DNA from 3 places in the Streptococcus sp. oral taxon 071 str. 73H25AP genome. Region 1 is predicted to be linked to each of the others. Evidence: predicted binding sites of a transcription regulator. Region 1 holds the regulator's gene; each other region holds the start of a gene.
What was found. Region 1 encodes NrdR, which represses ribonucleotide reductase genes. Its sites were predicted from a motif close to ACACNATATATNGTGT; they were not measured.

Region 1 (3,286 bases):
TGGTGTTTCTTCATAAGAAACGTCCGCATAACCGTGATTCATGACCAAGATAGGCTTGTAACCACGTGCTATATAGTCCGCATCCCCACGAAGAAACTTGTCCCGTTCTGTGATATATTGATTGAACTTGGAGATGCTACGATTCAACTCCTCTGGACTGAGGGATTCTTTCTGGATAAAAGCCGCTACATCTGGGTCCTTCATGATCTGCTGGACCAGGTCCTGATACTGAAAACGACTTGTCTGACGTTTGATTACATCACCAACACTTTCCATCTAGTCTCCTCCTTCTTCTAATCGGGCTAACATTTCTTGTTTTTTACGTTCTAGTTCCAGACGAGTCTCCTCACTGGTTTGATTCTTGTATTCTGGATTACTCCACTTAGGAACATTTGTCTTAGTTGAGCTAGCCTTGTTTTTCTGTTCTTCTTGCCCTTTTTGCTGACGCTCTCGAATCCGAAGCACAGCTTCTTCTGCTGTCCGAATCTTGCGATAGGCATAGTCGTTTGCGACTTTCATAGCATATTTTTCATTGACATTGGCCGAATCAACCTTGTTAAAGGTTAAAAGTAAGACGATATTGATGACTTCGTCCAACAAGCCTAAAGACGCCATCTGGTGAAGGAGTTCTCTTTCACTTTGGGTGATGTTTCCCTTACGCGTTTGCTTGATTTCCGCTAAAAATTGCAGGGGTGTTTTATTTTTGGCTTCATTGATAATGGTCATTTCTTTGGGACTAAAGTCAGAAGACGCTGGTTTTTGTGCTATCTTTTCACGCATACGTTTGACAGAAATAACCTGAGCCACTGTAGTCGCCTTGGCTAATTGATAGGTTTCAAACCAAGTCCATTTTTTTTCATCTGCGATGGCAAACAATTCCAAAACATCCGCCTGCTCGTCTTCAAAACGCAAACCATCTCGAGCCATCAGCCGCTGAAAATGCTCTAAGTCAAAATCATTTTTCATCTTGATTTTAAACTCGGTTGGAGTCACTTCTTCGGTCAGGTTTGGAAAGACTTGGCTCAAAGAAACAGAGAGTTCTTCTCCCTCACTTGGAGCCTGCTTCAGGGAAGCAAGCGCAGTATCCCCAATCTTTCTCTCCAAGAGTCTACTATAGATAGAATGACTTAGAAATTCCTGACTGGATAGAGGCGAATGGATGACCAACTCATAACTCTCCCCCTTCTGATAAAGGGTCAACAAATCCAAAGCAGATAAGACTTTAAGGGATTGGAGCAAGGTAGGCATGCCAAAGTTTAAGTGATTGAGGATATGGGAAAAGAGATGCTCCTTTTGCCCACCATCCCAAAAGGTAATGGCATATAGATAGAGGCTCAGCGCCTCCTGACCGATAATCGGGAGGTAGCACTGCACCAGAGAAGAGGTATCTTGTGACACCCGATTATTCTTTAGAAAAGAAAAACGGTCATTTGGCTTCATTTATTTTTCCTTTTTCTTTTTTGAGGATTGGGTGATTTGCTGGAGCAGACTCTCTAACTCACTCACATCCTTAAAACTACGGTAAACACTGGCAAAACGAACATAGGTAATCTCATCCAGCTCTGCCAATTCTTCCATGACTAAAGATCCAATATATTCACTTTGGATCTCATTCTCACTGCGACTACGGAGTTTTTGCTCGATACGATTGACCACCATGTTGATTTCATCACTTGAAACCGGGCGTTTCTGGGCTGAACGGATAATCCCATTAAAGATTTTATCTCTTGAAAATTGTTCTCGCGTACCGTCTTTTTTGACGACAACTAGCGTTCTTTCTTCTACTCGTTCATAGGTTGTAAAACGATGCTGACACTCGTCGCACTCACGTCTTCGACGGATGGTATTTCCTTCTTCGGCTTGTCGACTATCAACAACACTAGACTTGGTAGCCCCACATTTTGGACAACGCATGCATTTCCCTCCTTGTCGTTTTCTTTTCATTATACCATTTTTTGAGCAATTCCCAAAACAATTCTTATTTTTACTTGACAAGTTTTTTGTTTTATTGTATTATTTAATTAGAACAATAAAGACATAGAAAGGAGACTATGATGTCCTGGTCATTTGATAATACAAAACCGATTTATTTACAGATTATGGAAAAAATCAAACTACAGATTGTTTCCCATGAACTGGAACCCAACCAACAGCTCCCAACCGTAAGAGAACTGGCGAGCGAGGCTGGGGTCAATCCCAATACCATCCAGCGCGCCTTGTCTGACCTTGAACGTGAAGGATTCGTATACAGCAAGCGGACAACTGGTCGTTTTGTCACCGAGGATTTGGACCTCATCCTTCAGTCCCGCAAACAACTTTCCGAGGAGCAGCTGCAACAATTCGTCTCTTGCATGCTCCAATTTGGCTACCAAAAAGAAGAACTGCCAAATGTATTAAGCGACTATATTAAAGGAGTTTAAGACTATGACACTACTAGCACTTGAAAATGTATCAAAATCATATGGAGCAACTGCGGCACTTGACAATATCTCACTAGAGATCTCAGCCGGAAAGATTGTCGGACTCCTTGGACCAAACGGTTCTGGGAAAACAACCTTGATCAAACTGATCAATGGCCTTCTTCAGCCTGATAAAGGACGTGTTCTCATTAACGGATTGGATCCAAGTCCTGCTACAAAGGCGATTGTCTCCTATCTTCCTGACACAACTTATCTCAATGAGCAAATGAAGGTTAAAGAAGCCCTGACTTACTTTAAAACCTTCTATCAGGATTTCAATCTTGAACGTGCCCAACATCTGCTTGCAGACCTTGGCATTGATGAAAATAGTCGCTTAAAGAAATTATCAAAAGGGAACAAGGAAAAAGTTCAACTCATCCTGGTTATGAGTCGCGAAGCTCGTCTTTATGTCCTCGATGAACCGATCGGTGGAGTGGATCCAGCTGCCCGTGATTATATCCTCAATACCATCATCAACAACTACTCACCAACTTCAACGGTACTGATTTCAACCCACTTGATTTCGGATATTGAGCCTATCTTGGATGAGATTATCTTCCTCAAAGACGGAAAAGTCGTCCGCCAAGGAAATGTTGATGATATTCGTTACGAGTCAGGTGAATCCATTGACCAGCTCTTCCGTCAAGAGTTCAAGGCTTAGTTAAAGGAGATTATTATGTTTTGGAATTTAGTTCGTTATGAATTTAAAAATATCAATAAATGGTATTTGGCACTCTACGGTGCTGTACTTGCAATTTCAGTTTTGATTGGAGCTTTTATTAGCAGCCTTAGCCAGAGTTACAATCCTAACAATGCTGCTTATTTCA
Region 2 (3,286 bases), 570 kb from region 1:
CGTAAAATAATCTTTTGATGTCTCACATTAAAATAGATATACTTAAGTAGTGTAAGCGTGGCTAAAAATTCAATCTATTCCATTCAAATAAAGTGTCCAACCAATCAAAAACTATATTATGGGCGAGTCTTAAATTATTGACTTGACAATGAGCATCTGCACCGCTTTCGGAGTCAAAAACCTGAAGTTTAGTTTGCGGATTTTTAGATTTAAGCGCTTCATAAATTACCTTAGTTTGTCGTTGCAGCTCAGTACCTTCTCCCTTTCCCATTATAAACAGGCAAGGACATTGAATTTTTTGATAATCTACAATCTTTGCGTGGTTAAATACATCATCAATAGCACTCTTAAAATCAGAAGTACCAAACTGCCATGCATACTTTTTAAGATTCAAATTTGCTGATTCATTCAAATTTCCAGCTAATTTTAAAATGGCATTTATTAACCAACTAGGTGCTTTCAAACTTGATCCAAATTCTTTTCTGAAAAGTTCTGCAACGTCGTAAATAGGGGTACTAGCAATCCAAGCATGAATTCTTGGATCCTTTTCAACAGCTTGTGCGGTAAAATATCCCCCTCCGCTGACACCATAAATGGCTAAATAATTTAGTTTAGGATTTCTATTTTCCAACCAGTCTATGCATAATGAAATTGGAATAGAGGCATCCACATCAAAGACCAGCCCTCTACTAGGATTGCTCCCTTGACCGGGAAGGTCAACCATTAAAACATTATAATTTCGTATCCATCCAGGATATCCTGCAAAGTAAAATAAATCTTCGCGATAAGTATCACCTCCACCAATCATGATTAGCGTTGGGCAATTATCGCCGCTATGAAGATAATAACCAGGCAAGTAAGAACCCTGATAGGTAATAGTTAATTTTTCAATCGGTGCACCTAGTGAATGAATTGCACTAGAAAACACCTTCTCCATTTGACGAACGGTCGGTAAATACTCTTCAGAAAATGGATCGGTAAATTGGATTGCCGAGCGAAGTGAGTAGGTCTGTGCAAGATAATAATGCGCCTTTGTTTGTTCACTCAACCCTGAATTACTTGCTTCTTGTTCAAGGTAGTTTACATGCGATAAAAATACATTTTTCCAGTCATCAGGCTTTGGTGAGTTCCCCAATCTTTGAGCAAGATAATAAAGCTCTCCATGAGAGAAACCAAAAATTTCACCGATTCCTAACAACCAATTGAAGAAAAAATCCGTATCACCATTCTTAAAAAATATTTGAGTCGATTGCCGTTTTAAAATAACATCATTTTCTTTCACCACGCGCCTCCTAATTCTGTATTCTTTCATTCATTTAATCTAATTATAATCTGATAACATTCTCTATCAAACAAAAGTATCCAGATATCCATTTTTTAATCTTATAATCACAGATAGTGTATCACATAAAATGAACTTTTTCAAACATTGTATTTATATACTCCTTATGAAAGGATACGAAACTCATAAGTATCCTATATAAAATTAACCAATGATCCATTTTTATGAATACATCATAATCTGTTATTTCCACTTTGGTTATATTTTAGATATTCTAATACAAATATTGGGACATCTTGTGTAGAAAATTTCTTTTTTCGTAAATATTACAGTTTCTATTTTGTTAAAGTATTATCTCAGCTATACTTATTACTGTTCTTACGATTTTTGCTATTTTCTTCGTTTTCCTTTCTGATAACTTGCTGAAAATCTTCTATTTATATTGCCAATATACAGTATGTAGTTTTTTTATTTTGAGAAAGTTTGACAGTTCAACGGAAATCAAAATTTATGTTTTCGAAAACACTATATCTTGTGTTTTGATTTCAAAACCGTAACTTTTTGGCACAAGATTTAGTTTAAAAAGTTTGACAAAGTTTTTTTTTCTGATATACTAAGAAAGTAATCTATTTTGAAAGAGGAGTTACGAAAATGGTAACCGTTTATTCTAAAAACAACTGTGTACAATGTAAAATGACCAAACGTTTCTTGGATAGCAACAACGTGGCTTATCGTGAGATCAATCTTGACGAGCAACCTGAGTACGTCGATCAAGTTAAAGAGCTCGGTTTCAGCGCTGCTCCTGTTATCCAAACACCAACTGAAGTCTTTTCAGGTTTCCAACCAGGAAAACTAAAACAGTTAGCATAATTTTAGTGCATCATCCAGAAGAAATTGCTTCTAGGGCTAACTTAGAGGCCTTTCTTTTGTAATCAGGTTAGATAAGGAAAATTTTATGGGATTAAAACATCTTGAAGACGTGACTTACTTCCGTCTCAATAACGAAATCAACCGTCCTGTCAATGGACAAATCATGCTTCATAAAGATAAGGAAGCCTTGGATGCTTTCTTTAAAGAAAATGTAGTTCCAAACACTATGGTTTTTGATTCAATTACTGATAAAATCAACTACCTTATTGAACATAACTACATCGAAACTGCATTTCTCAAGAAATACCGTCCAGAGTTTTTGGAAGAATTGCATCAATTTATCAAGGACCAAAACTTCCAATTCAAGTCGTTTATGGCAGCCTATAAGTTTTACAATCAATATGCCTTGAAGACTAATGACGGTGAATATTACCTTGAAAGCATGGAAGACCGTGTCTTCTTTAATGCACTTTATTTTGCTGACGGGGATGAAGCGATTGCAATTGATATTGCCAATGAAATCATCCACCAACGCTACCAACCAGCTACTCCTTCCTTTTTGAACGCAGGTCGTGCTCGTCGTGGGGAATTGGTATCTTGTTTCTTGATCCAAGTAACTGATGACATGAACTCTATCGGACGTTCTATCAACTCAGCCCTTCAACTTTCACGTATCGGTGGTGGTGTAGGAATTTCCCTCAGCAACCTTCGTGAAGCTGGAGCTCCTATCAAAGGCTATGAAGGAGCAGCTTCTGGTGTCGTACCAGTTATGAAGCTTTTTGAAGACAGCTTTTCTTACTCCAACCAATTGGGGCAACGTCAAGGTGCTGGGGTTGTCTACCTCAACGTCTTTCACCCAGATATCATCGCCTTCCTTTCCACTAAGAAAGAAAACGCTGATGAAAAAGTTCGTGTTAAGACTCTTTCACTCGGTGTTGTAGTACCCGATAAATTCTACGAATTGGCTCGAAAAAATGAAGAAATGTATCTCTTCAGCCCATACTCTGTAGAACTTGAATACGGTGTGCCATTCAACTACATCGATATCACTGAAAAATACGATGAATTAGTAGCAAATCCAAACATCCGCAAGACAAAAATCAAGGCGCGTGATTTGGAAACTGAAATTTCTAA
Region 3 (3,286 bases), 1.3 Mb from region 1:
TGTTTGCGCCTATGCTCTAACTATCCATCAGGATCTAGCCCAAGGCTGGATCTTTTTTGTCTTCTTACGAATAGATAAGTAAAGGAGAAAACCATGCTTAATCTAGAAGATGATGATTTTATCAGAGAGTATAGAAATAGTCGATTCCACCGTTTTCGTGAAATCGAACGCTTTGCGCTATTGGATAAGAAATTCAGCAAATATCAATCCCAAGCTGACATTCCTGTAAGATTTTGATATACTAAAACAGATAAACTTAGAGGAGAAATTGAATGAATGTATACGGGAAAATAGATGAGAAACAAGAAAAATCTCATTACCAAGACTGGTCCGTTCCAGAAAAGCGAGAAGGAGCTCCGATTCCCTTTTTTAGTATCTTGCTTTGGAGTTTAGTGGCTACAGCTATTTCTGTGGTTATCCCCCTTATTTTTGGTTTAGTAAGCCCGCAACAAACTCAGGATCTTTATACTGGTTGGGCCTTGCATCAAAATGGTCAAATGTATACCGATTATTTTGGGACGGAGGGATTGCTCTATTACCTGCTTGCCTATCTTTCACAAGGCAGTATTCTGATTGCTTTGGTTGAGTGGTTGGCCTTGTTTGGAGCAGGCGTTTTTCTTTTTAAATCTGCGGATACTCTTACAGGCCGTGTAGAAGAAGCCAAGCAGCTTGTGTTTGTGTTTAATCTGTTGGTAGCAGGTCTCGCTTTTGGTGGTGGCTATGCTCTCTTGCTAGCCTTGCCTTTCCTATTTTATTCATTGAGTATCGTTACAAATTATCTAGCTTTTCCAAAGGATGACAAAGGATTTTTACGTGTTGGTATGAGCCTTGCACTTGCTTTCTTCCTTGCGCCAATCCCAACAGCCTTATTTGCAGCTACACTAGCCTTGGGAATTATCGGCTTTAACTTAGGCAAAGGTCGCTTTGTTCATGGTTTATATCAATTTTTTGCGTCAGCCTTAGGGTTCTCACTCTTATTCTATCCTTTGGGCTACTATACAGTATTAACAGGTAGTTTTGGGGATGCCATTAGCCAGACCTTGTATCCGGTAAATACTCTTAGCCTCTTTTCAAATGCGCATTTGCTTGAAAATACAGCCTTCTACGGCTTACTTGCCATTGGGCTAGGTTCCCTTACTTTACTCTTTTCTGGTTTGTTCCAGTCAAAACCAGCTAAGCAGTATTCCCTATCAATTGCTGCTAGTTTGGGCTTATTGCTTTCTTTGGGGCTCTTGATTTTCTCAAAAGAACCTGTCAACGGTACTCATCTCGTTGCTCTCCTTCCTTTCTTGACCCTACTCCTTCTGACAGGGATTAAAGAAAATGTTTCTGATGGAGGCAGTCGTCGTAGAAGAAGACGTGAGAATAAAGCCACTTTCCTCAAAGGAAATTTCTATCTACCACTGATTGCCCTTGTCTACCTCATTGTTCTCCCTATCGCGAGTCGCTACCTTTCGCACCCGGTGACTTATCAGGAGAGAGAGCGACTTGCTAGCGTAGTCAAACAACAAACGAGTTCTGAAGATCGTGTCTATGCATGGGATGATCGTCCAGATTTCTATCGTACAAGCGAACGCTTGGCACCGACCTCTCTAGTGACGCCAACACTTTATACTGCAAGTGACGAAAATAAAACCAAACTGATGAATGACCTGAAAGAGAATGAACCGAAGATGATTATGGTCAATCAAAAAGTTGCCTTGTGGTCAGATGTAGAGAGCTGGCTCAGTGAAAACTATGAGCTTGTTCAGACAGATACTAGCGAGTTGAAGCTTTATAAATTCAAATAACAAAATCAATATCTTGTGGAATTTTAAAAATTTTAGGATTTTTAACACAAGATATTGATTTTTATTTTTAGAGTGGTATAATACTTCATAGAACAACATTTTAGAAAAGAGCATGGATATGATTGTATTAGAAGAAAAGCTTGCAACCGTTCCCACCTTGTTCGTTGAAAAACGAGATGGTAGACGTGTAGTATTTGATGTAGACAAGATTGACAAGGCTCTCCACAAGGCGGCGGAAAAGGTTATGGACGTTACGCCTCTAGTAGAAAAACGCCTAAATGGTCTAGTTGAAAGAATCGTTACCGAAATTCACAGTCGTTTCCCTAAAGGTGTGAAGATTTATGAGATTCAGAATATCGTAGAACATGAACTTCTCGAAGCCAAAGAATATGCCTTGGCTGAAGAGTATATCACTTATCGGACACAGAGGGATTTTGAGCGCTCAAAAGCGACAGATATCAACTTTAGCATTCATAAACTTCTCAATAAAGATCAAGCAGTTGTCAATGAAAATGCCAATAAAGACAGCGATGTCTTCAACACTCAACGTGATTTGACAGCAGGGATTGTAGGGAAATCAATCGGATTGCAAATGCTTCCTAAGCATGTAGCCAATGCTCACCAAAAAGGGGATATCCACTATCATGACTTGGACTACAGCCCCTATACACCTATGACCAACTGCTGTTTGATTGATTTTAAAGGCATGTTGGAAAATGGCTTTAAAATTGGTAATGCAGAGGTAGAGAGTCCCAAGTCTATCCAGACTGCGACAGCTCAGATTTCACAAATCATCGCCAACGTTGCTTCTAGCCAGTACGGGGGCTGTTCAGCTGACCGTATTGATGAAGTCTTGGCGCCTTATGCAGAGAAGAATTACCAAAAGCACCTCAAAGATGCAGAAGAATGGGTCTTGCCTGAAAAACGGGATGATTATGCTTGGCAGAAAACCCAAAAAGACATCTATGATGCCATGCAATCTCTTGAGTATGAAATCAACACTCTCTTCACTTCAAATGGACAGACACCTTTTACTTCGCTAGGTTTTGGTCTGGGAACCAATCGTTTTGAACGGGAAATTCAAAAAGCTATCTTGACCATTCGTATCAAGGGTCTTGGCTCAGAACACCGCACAGCCATCTTCCCTAAACTCATCTTTACGCTTAAAAGAGGCCTTAACTTGGAAGAAGGGGCTCCAAACTATGACATCAAACAGTTGGCCCTCGAGTGTGCGACCAAGCGGATGTACCCGGATGTCTTATCCTATGATAAGATTATCGAGTTGACTGGTTCTTTCAAGGTTCCTATGGGCTGCCGTTCTTTCCTCCAAGGATGGAAGGATGAGAATGGCGTAGAAGTCAATTCTGGTCGGATGAATCTAGGTGTTGTGACGGTCAACCTTCCTCGCATTGCCCTTGAGTCTGAGGGCGACATGAATAAGTTCTGGGAAATCTTCAACGAGCGGATGAACATTGCGGAGGATGCTCTAGTTTACC

Region 2: the regulator NrdR is predicted to act here: its motif matches at 1,805-1,820, upstream of nrdH (glutaredoxin-like protein NrdH).
Region 3: the regulator NrdR is predicted to act here: its motif matches at 1,835-1,850, upstream of nrdD (anaerobic ribonucleoside-triphosphate reductase).

What each region holds. Positions count from the first base shown of each region.
Region 1 is NZ_GL397254.1:296,826-300,111, reverse strand. It holds gene dnaI (primosomal protein DnaI) at 1-276, opposite strand, end outside; gene HMPREF9189_RS03820 (DnaD domain protein) at 277-1,440, opposite strand; gene nrdR (transcriptional regulator NrdR) at 1,441-1,914, opposite strand; gene HMPREF9189_RS03810 (GntR family transcriptional regulator) at 2,055-2,420, shown strand; gene HMPREF9189_RS03805 (ABC transporter ATP-binding protein) at 2,425-3,120, shown strand; gene HMPREF9189_RS03800 (hypothetical protein) at 3,136-3,286, shown strand, end outside.
Region 2 is NZ_GL397254.1:864,862-868,147, forward strand. It holds gene HMPREF9189_RS06495 (S9 family peptidase) at 62-1,282, opposite strand; gene nrdH (glutaredoxin-like protein NrdH) at 1,934-2,152, shown strand; partial or broken gene nrdE (class 1b ribonucleoside-diphosphate reductase subunit alpha) at 2,238-3,286, shown strand, end outside.
Region 3 is NZ_GL397254.1:1,577,844-1,581,129, reverse strand. It holds gene cls (cardiolipin synthase) at 1-20, shown strand, start outside; gene HMPREF9189_RS12450 (hypothetical protein) at 94-237, shown strand; gene HMPREF9189_RS09925 (hypothetical protein) at 273-1,790, shown strand; gene nrdD (anaerobic ribonucleoside-triphosphate reductase) at 1,909-3,286, shown strand, end outside.